4 regions of the Sphaerisporangium sp. NBC_01403 genome follow, and region 3 is predicted to be linked to each of the others. Evidence: riboswitches for the same ligand, from Rfam matches in the RefSeq annotation. Region 3 holds a riboswitch; each other region holds the start of a gene.
The links. A riboswitch is a leader RNA that binds a small molecule or an ion and turns the genes downstream of it on or off. The one in region 3 is predicted to bind cyclic di-AMP.

Region 1: linked by a shared signal. The riboswitch ahead of OG589_RS29320 (hypothetical protein) and the one ahead of OG589_RS35170 (NlpC/P60 family protein) in region 3 are both predicted to bind cyclic di-AMP.
Region 2: linked by a shared signal. The riboswitch ahead of OG589_RS18880 (CHAP domain-containing protein) and the one ahead of OG589_RS35170 (NlpC/P60 family protein) in region 3 are both predicted to bind cyclic di-AMP.
Region 4: linked by a shared signal. The riboswitch ahead of OG589_RS26890 (coiled-coil domain-containing protein) and the one ahead of OG589_RS35170 (NlpC/P60 family protein) in region 3 are both predicted to bind cyclic di-AMP.

The regions. Positions count from the first base shown of each region.
Region 1 covers NZ_CP109534.1:6,566,383-6,568,576, forward strand. The annotation lists tRNA gene OG589_RS29315 (tRNA-Lys) at 120-196, opposite strand; gene OG589_RS29320 (hypothetical protein) at 320-928, opposite strand; cyclic di-AMP (ydaO/yuaA leader) riboswitch at 1,227-1,370, opposite strand; gene OG589_RS29325 (OsmC family protein) at 1,984-2,194, opposite strand, start outside.
Region 2 covers NZ_CP109534.1:4,175,512-4,177,705, forward strand. The annotation lists cyclic di-AMP (ydaO/yuaA leader) riboswitch at 856-1,005, shown strand; gene OG589_RS18880 (CHAP domain-containing protein) at 1,020-1,703, shown strand.
Region 3 covers NZ_CP109534.1:7,840,373-7,842,566, forward strand. The annotation lists gene OG589_RS35165 (amino-acid N-acetyltransferase) at 1-82, opposite strand, end outside; cyclic di-AMP (ydaO/yuaA leader) riboswitch at 453-667, shown strand; gene OG589_RS35170 (NlpC/P60 family protein) at 820-1,752, shown strand; gene OG589_RS35175 (LuxR C-terminal-related transcriptional regulator) at 1,936-2,184, opposite strand.
Region 4 covers NZ_CP109534.1:6,044,756-6,046,949, reverse strand. The annotation lists gene OG589_RS26895 (M50 family metallopeptidase) at 1-364, shown strand, start outside; gene OG589_RS26890 (coiled-coil domain-containing protein) at 433-1,353, opposite strand; cyclic di-AMP (ydaO/yuaA leader) riboswitch at 1,409-1,544, opposite strand; gene galT (galactose-1-phosphate uridylyltransferase) at 1,608-2,194, opposite strand, start outside.

The sequences.
Region 1 (2,194 bases), 1.3 Mb from region 3:
CCACTCAGGTGATGATCCCCCAGGGGCGGTTCCCGCCAAGCTCCGAGCGCAAGGGGGCCGGAAATGACTGTGGGCGCCCTCCGCGAAGTGGAGAGCGCCCAGGTCACCGATCAAAGCTGTGGTGCGCCGCCAGGGACTCGAACCCCGGACCCGCTGATTAAGAGTCAGCTGCTCTAACCAACTGAGCTAGCGGCGCGTGACTACGGTGACTTTAGCAGTCCTGGCCAACCTCCGCACATCCGCGGTGGCTTTACGTGCCTTCTTGTGGGGCTTTCACATGGTTCCCGGGAGGCCTTCCGCGCGGGGGGGGCTCCGGGGGTCAGTCGGCGGCGAGGACCACCGGGATCGGGGGCTTGGCGGGGTTCTTGTCGATGACGCCCCACGCGCCGCTCGAGAACGGCACCGGGTAGTTCTTCTTGCCCACGCCGTCGCCCCACTTGGTGATGACGTAGTCGACCTTGATGTGGCCGGCGTTGAAGCCGGTCACCACGAGGGAGGAGTTGCTGAAGGTTCCGCCGGTCAGCTCCGCGAAGGTCTTCCCGTCGATGTCCAGCATGACGCCGCTCTCGGACGGGATGCCCGGGCCGCGGTCACCGATGAAGAAGGGTGCCTTCTTGTCCTTGTAGAGGACGTACCCCTCGGTGCCGAGGGGCCAGCAGGGGCTGGCGAACAGGCCCTTCTGCATGGGCTTGCCGATGGCGGGCAGTCCCGTGTCACCCATGCGGCCGGAGGCGTCGTCCCAGAAGTAGGAGGCCTTCGTAGAGCCCTTGAGCAACATCGGCTTCTCGGCCTGGACCGGAACGGAGGTGACCGGCTGGTCGTCGGCGCGGGCCGTGGCGGTCGTGCAGACGGCGGTGGCGCATGCGAGGGCTACGCCGGCGAAGCGAGATGTCCATCGACTTCTAGGGGTGTTCTGGAAAAAGGCCATGGGAGGGAAGGATCTTTCATCAGAAGACAAGGGGACCCGCGCTCCGAGTGGTCAAGAGTTCGGTGCGGGGGATGGAAAGCGTTCTCAGGGCGTAAGCGAGACCGGTTCACGGTCCATCGCGGCGCTGAGCCCGCATTCGTACGTGGTCGGTTAGCGGTGGCACTCGCCACCATGTGTCACAGAGGGTGTGTCGCTCGGTGCACGGCTGCTACCAGCCGACTTGCCGCTTCTGACGGCGAAGATCCGGGTCTAGGGTTGCCCGGTGGACTGACTGCGCGGAGTGGGGTGCTCCACTCGGGTCTCCTCTCCAATCACGTCTACCGGGTTAGCTGACGGGTTCGGGCTTGGAGTACGCCCTACCGCTCGCGCGGATTCACCCCAAGGGATTGGGTCCCCGGTTCCCCCGAGCCCTGGAGCCCTGGAGATTCGACATTCGAGTCGGCGGCCTTCGGACTGAAGACCAGGTCACCGTCTCTTTCGTGGTTGAAACCTTACCCACCGAGTCAGGACAAAGCAAACGAAATGACTACAAAGCATTATTAGATCTACCTTCGCACCACAAACCCCCATACTTCGGACATCTGGGCGCATGGCGAGTTAAGCGTAGGGGCCGGATGGGAGATCAATGTGACGGGTGTGACCGGTGTGACCGGTGATGAAGAGGGTCACCCGAATGGCGGCGAAAGAAAGCGCACGCCCGTACGACGAGACGGGCGTGCGCGAGCGGGGACGTGCGGCGGAACGTTCAGGGCCGAAGGCCGGGAGACATGAATCGGGGCCGGGCAGTCCCCCGCCTGCCCGGCCCCGATCTATACGGTCCAGCGCCGATGCCTTCCCCCAAACGCATCGGGCGGTCCCGCAGTATGGACGCGGTCCCCCACCGCGTCCTTCTCCGGCAAAAAGCTCTGCGGCGCCCTCTCGGGCGGCTGGTCGCATCCCTCTTGACCTGCCTTAACACTACATACCGGGGCCTGAGCTACTCGTCATCCCAGGGTATAGATTCGGTCTAACTCGCTGGGATGACCGGGTACGGCCGGACCCGCCGGGCCAGGCGGCTATTCAGGCAGTTCGACCTTGACCTCGGTGCCCTTCTCCAGGGAGCGGCTCACCGTGCAGTGCCGCTCATGGACCCGGTGCGCCACGGCGCGGAAGACCTCGTCCGCCTGCGCGTCGCCCTCGGGCAGCTCGACGTCGTAAGTGATCGTGACCGGGCCGAGCAGCGTGGGCTCGACCTTGTCCGCCTGGACCGTCATCGCCAGCCGTACG
Region 2 (2,194 bases), 3.7 Mb from region 3:
CAGGCCCCGCTATTTCCGGTCACCGCGGCCGTTCCAATGGCGTGAAATACCTGCAGCCGCTGATTTCGGGGCGCATTCGACGGGCTGTCCGTGGACGGCGCCGAAGGAATTCGCGCGCCGGTACGCGGCCTCGCCGTACAGGTCCAGGGTGAGGTCAGCGCCCGTCGCCGCCCTGGTCGTGGCCCTGGTCCGCGGGCGCGAGCACGGCCGGGGTGGCTCATGGGGGATATTTCACCATCCATCCCTCCGATCGCCATGGGCACCGGATGCCTTTCGTGCCCGGTTCACGAGCCGCGCGTTCCGCCGTACACGGAAAGGACGTCCGTACCGGGCCGGATGGAGTACGTCATCGTGATCTCGTTCGGGTAACGCAAACCGGAAATCCCGGCATTTACCGTTAACGGTATTCGCCGCTCATGAATAGCAAAGGAGGGCTTTCGGCGGCCATGCCACGACGGCCGGCCACGTCATCACACGTACCAGCCGTGGGCTCACGTCACTTCAGTCCCCCTTGACACGGCAGCGCGAACCTGCGCAACTATCACTTTCGCCCGGCCCGGCGCGATGGCCGCTCCGGTGCCGCCGGTCACGTGCCCGGCGGGCGGAGGGTTCCTCCGCACCCAGGTCAAGGCAGGTGAACCGCCACCCCAAGCCCCTGCGCCCCGGCGTGGTCAAGGCGGGTTTGCCGTCCAGGCCCCCCATCCAGCCCGGACTTTTGTCCTGTTTGCATGTGTTTGTCCGATGTATTACTCTGAGTGGACTCCTGGTACAGGTACTGCCTGTTTGAGTACCCCGCTCGTGCCGTGGAGATTGCACAGCGCGGCTCGGTCCTCTGCGGAGATCCCTCTCCCGCCGATACGCGCTACGCCGAGTCCGCGTCGCGCGGAGCCGGGGACCCACCTCCTCTGGGGTGAATCGGGGCCGTCACTTCCCACGGACGCTCCCGTAGGGCGACTTCCACGCCCGAACCCGTCAGCTAACCCGGTAGGCGGCTTGGAAGAAGGAGTATCCCCTTGTCAATGTCGATACATCGGCTTCTGGACGCCCCAAAGAACCATCTCAAAGCCTTCGCCTTCGGCGGCCTGGTCGTCGCCCAGGCCGTGGCGGGCACGACTCTCGCGGCCCACGCCGCCTCCGCCGACGACACGGGCCGCAACCTCGCGGCCGCCGAGGCCCCGAACACCGTGAAGGCTCCGGAAACCGTGCGGCAGGTCTCCGCCGAGCAGCTCCTGAAGCTGGCGGAGCGACAGGTCGGCATCTCCGAGAACAGCGCTGGTGGCGGCACCAAGTTCCACTCCTGGTACATGAGCTCCCCGAGGGCCAAGGAGACCGTGGCCCGCGACAGCGGCTCCATCGCCGGGTACGCCGACGCCGCCTGGTGCGACATGTTCGTCTCCTGGGTCGGCAGCCAGCTCGGCATGCAGGACACCGTGGGCGTCGACGCCTACACCGTCGCGCACGCCAAGTGGTTCGCCTCGCAGGACCGCTGGGGCAGCACTCCCAAGCCCGGCGCGGTCGTCTTCTTCGACTGGGGCCGCAGCAAGAACCTCGACAACATCGACCACGTCGGCTTCGTCATCAAGGACAACGGCGACGGGACGATCAAGACCGTCGAGGGCAACACCGGCAACGGCAAGGTCGAGATCCGTACCCGCCCGGCCTCCCAGGTCGTCGGCTACGGCTACCCGAGCTACGCCGCCTGACATTACCTCCCGGGCGCTCTCCTTCTCGCGGGGCGCCCGCCCTCCCGACCATCGAAGGCGCCCCTCCCCCTCCCGCGGAGGACGCCCGTTCCCCTCGGTGCCGTACGGCCGGCGACCCACTCCGCCGGCCGTACGGCACCGTGCTTTCTCCAGGTCCGGGAGCCGGGCGATCCCGTGGCGCATGGATGATTTGCGCCCGACTGTGCCGGTTAACGGTGGGAGCGCTCCCAATACCGCCAATGGTCCTTATCGCGCACAACGTCTGATTTCAAGCTCCTAACAGCCCCAGGAGTAACAGTTAGGTTTCAGCATATTGACGCCAGCATTGCCTATCGGGGACTCTTCGTGGGAGCGCTCCCAAACTTCGCTCGCGAGGCAGCCCCTCGCGGGATCACGACTGAGGGATCCAGCACATCGCGGGGCCCGACTGTCGGGGCCGGCCCTCGATGCCACCTCCCAACGATCGGGCAACCACCTGAGAGGGGTCCGGA
Region 3 (2,194 bases):
TGATGGTGCGGACGTCCGGAGTGCGGGCTCGCCTGACGACGAGCGTGCTGCCGGCGCGTCCGGGCTCCACGACCTGCTCCATGACGGGCCAGCGTATCCGGCCGTAGCGGCGGAACTCTCGTGGTCCTGAGGGGTCGCGCGCCATAACGGACGGACCTAAAACCCCTTCAGCTCTCGCCGCTGTCGCGCTCGGTAGCCGATCGAGTGCAGCGCGTCGAAATCACCGGCCTTGTCGACATTTCATGGCTGATGCGATGGCGGACCTGCGACTTTCTGCGTCAAGTACGCCCCAAAGACCCCTAAAGCCAGGGTAACGTGGGCGCGGCATCACAGCAGGCGTGATCTTCTCGTGACGCGCTGGTTGTGAAACCTCAACAGAATTCGCAGTTCTGGTTGAGCACGAACCTCGACTGCACTAGTGTCCAGCGTCAATGTCGGTCATCGCGCAACGGTGACTGAAACCGCCTAATCCCGGCCACATCCAAAGTGGCGGGGAACCGGGGACCCAATGGTGAGAGACGGGGCGACACCCCCGGCGCACCACCCCTGGGGTGAATCCGAGAGGGAGGCATCGCGATCCTCCATGGTCACGATGGTCACGCACTCGGTAGGGCTACTCCGGCCCGAACCCGTCAGCTAACCCGGTAGGCGGCCGAGGAGAGGAGCTCGTTGGTGCAGCCTAGGCGCACGCCTGGAAAGAGCGCGGGCAGGCATGCCCGCTCCCGAGAGCGGAGCCCGCGTTCCTGGCTCGGCACGGTAATGGGAGCGCCCCGGCGTCTCCCGCGCCGTATCGCGCTCGTCACCGTCACCCTGACGGCCGTGACGTTCGGGTCGCCTCTGATAGCCGCGACCGCAGAGCCCAAGCCCAGCCTGAACCAGCTGAAGACCCAGGTCGAGCACCTCTACAACGAGATCGAGTCGCTCACCGAGCAGTACAACGGCCAGAAGGAGCGCCTCAAGCAGGCGCAGCGCTCGGCCGACCTCGCCAAGAAGACCCTGGCCAAGAGCCAGACCGATCTGGAGGAGAAGCGCCGCAAGGCCGGGCTGTACGCGCAGGACGCCTACATGACCGGCGGCATCGACTCCTCGCTCGCGCTCGCCATGTCGGGCGACCCCGCCCGATACCTCGACCGCGCGGCCACGACCTACGCCCTCCAGCTTCAGCAGGGCGAGGAGGTCTCGCAGATCACCAAGGCCATGGACATGGCCGAGCGCGCCAAGGCCAGCGCCAAGGCCCGCGAGGTCGAGGTCAAGAAGCTCGTCACCGACCTCGCGTCCCAGCGCGACAAGATCCGCACCCTGGTCGCCAAGACCGAGAGCAGCCTGTTCAAGCGGGCCCTGTCCCAGGCGGGCCAGTCGTTCGGCAGGGCGACGAAGATCGACATTCCGATCCCCGGCCAGGGCAAGGCCGCCGAGGCCACCAAGTGGGCGCTGACCCAGCAGCTCAGGCCGTACGTCTGGGGCGCCGCGGGCCCGACCACCTTCGACTGCTCCGGCCTCGTCATGTGGGCCTACCAGAAGGTCGGCATCAGCCTCCCCCACTACACGGGCGACCAGTGGACCGCCGGCACCCACGTGTCCCGGGAGGACCTTCGCCCCGGCGACCTGGTCTTCTTCTACAGCGACCTGCACCACGTGGGCATCTACATCGGCGGCGGCATGATGGTGCACGCGCCTCACACCGGTGACGTGGTGCGGGTGGCCCCGCTGGGCAACCGGCCGTTCGCCGGCGGCGTGCGCATCGCCGACTGACCTCCAGAAGCAGACCCTCCAGAAGCTGACGGACCCCCAGAAGCAGACGGACCTACCGAAGCAGCCTGACCCGCCGGAACAGGCCGGTCCGCTACGCCTGAGAGCGGCGAGGCGGCACGCCGGGCAGGCAATGGCTTCGGGCCTGCCCGCCGTGCCCCCCACCCCACACGGTGCCCTCCTCGGCTAGATGAGCCTGCGGCGCGCCGCCCAGGCCACCGCCTCGATCGCGGTGGCGACGCCGATGCGGTCGCAGATGCCCCGGAGGCGCCGCCGCACCGTGCGGCCGCTGACATCCAGCCGGCGACCGACCCTGTCGACCGTCACGCCCTTGGCCAACTCGGCGAGCAAAAGAAGATCATCGTCGCTCAATCCCACACCGTCTGATCCCGGGGGAATGTCATTCTCCCGGGAAACCAGATCCGGATACGCCATCGGGTGTCCT
Region 4 (2,194 bases), 1.8 Mb from region 3:
GCGTGATGTCACCAGCCCGATGAGCGTCGTCGGCGCGGGCCGCATCGGCGGCGAGATCGCGGCGGCCCCCGTCCCGGTGGAGAACAAGATCGTCGGGCTGCTCCAGCTCCTCGCCGGGGTGAACCTCGCGGTGGGCCTGTTCAACCTGATCCCGCTGCTGCCCCTCGACGGCGGCCAGATCGCCGGAGGGCTCTGGGAGGGGCTCAAGCGGGGGTACGCCCGGGTGCGCCGGCGTCCCGCCCCCGGCCATGTGGACATCGCCAAGGCCCTGCCCCTGACGTACGCGATGGCGGCCGTGCTCCTGGTGATGGGCACCCTGCTCATCTACGCCGACATCGTCAACCCGATCCGCCTGTCAGGCTGACCGGCGCCTCCAGTGCGGCCGCCGCCCGGCTCGGCCGCCGCCCGGCTCGGCCGGCGGCCGGTCGGTGGCTAGTACATCGAGACGTGCACGTGGTCGAAGTGGTTCGCGGTGACGCCGCCGCGGTTGGACATGGCCCGCCACCCGGGGAAGCCCAGGTTGTAGATCCGCTGCTTGTAGATGACGTACTTCACGCCCAGCTTGCGGCCGTTCTTGATGGCCCACGCGGCGACCTGGTCTCCCAGCGCGGCCTGCGCGGCCGAGGGCATCGCGCCGCCGGAGCTGAGCATGAAGTCGCATGCCCGGCCCAGCGGGTGCTCGCCGCCGTCGTTCTCGGCGCGGTAGCAGCCGACCGGGAAGCTGAGGGAGAAGTGGCTCTTCACCTCGGCCCGCATCAGCCGCGTCCTCGGAGTGATGTTGTCGCTGCCGGTGGGAAGCTCCGGCGCCCATGACCCGTTCGCCTTCTTGCCCGGCGCGGTCGGGATGAGCTGGTCGAGCTTGTCCTTGATCTGCCCGATCAGCTTCTCGGCGTCCTTGCGCTGGGCCGTCACCTGGACGACGTCGTCGCGGAGCTGCGCGGTCAGCTTGGTGGCGTCGTCGGCGGCCTTCTTGCGGGCGTTCCTGGCGGAGGTGAACCCCGACAGCTTGGCCGACTGCTCGGCCTGGAGCTGCTGGAGCATGGCGGCGTCACCGTATCCGGGGGACATGAGCTCGCCCACCATGCCGAGGCCGCCGGCCTGGTAGCGGAGCTGGGCGATGTCGCCGACCTGGTTCTCCGCCGCCTTGAGGTCGGTCTCGGCGCTCGCCAGCCGCTCACGGGCGGACTTCTCGGCGGCCTTGGCCTTGGCGACGGCGACGCGCTTGGCGTTGTACTCGCCGATCAGCTTGTCGACCTTCTTGCCGAGGGAGGCGAGCTGAGACTTGAGCTGTTTCTCTGTGGGTTTGGGGGCGGCGTTTCCCGCCGTCGCCTGGCCGAGCATGAGCCCGGCCACGGTAAGGAAGCTGGCGGCCGCATAGGCGTAGCGGCCCGAAGTCGGGGGCAGAGCCCACTCCTCTCCATCTGCCGACCGGGTTAGCTGACGGGTTCGGGCCGGAGACGCCCTACCACGAAGTGGATTCACCCCAAGAACCAATGGGTCCCCGGTTCCCAGGCGGGGCACCTGGGATTAGGCGCACCGACCGATACGGCCGGTGTGCGATGGATGGTAGTGGTAAAGGCCTGGTTATGGCGACTCTTGGGCCTAAATCACCCCAGGTCATCCTGCGACCGGAGCAGCCTGGCCGCCTCCTCGGGGAGGACGTCGTTCACGAAGGCGCCCATCGCGGACTCCGAACCGGCCAGATACTTGAGCTTCCGCTCGGCTCGCCGGATGCTGAACAGCTGGAGGTGCAGGTAGGCCAGGTCGCGCCCGGTGCGCACCGGGGCCTGGTGCCAGGCCGCGACATAGGGCATCGGCACGCCGAACAGCCCGTCCAGCCGCCGGAGCACATCGGTGTAGAGGGGGCCGAAGGCGGCACGCTCCTCGGCGTCCAGCGAGCACAGGTCGGGCACCTGGCGGTTCAGGTAGACGTGCACCTCGAACGGCCACCGGGCCGCGGCGGGGACGAACGCCGTCCAGTGGTCGTTCGACGCCACCAGGCGCGTCTCGGCCTTCCGCTCGGCCGCCAGCACGTCGGCGAACAGGTTGGCGCCCGTCCGCTCCCGGTATCGCCCGGCGGAGGCCAGCATCTGCCGGGTCCGCGGCGTCACGTAGGGATAGGCGTAGATCTGGCCGTGCGGGTGCCCCAGCGTGATGCCGATCTCGGCGCCGCGGTTCTCGAAGCAGAACACCT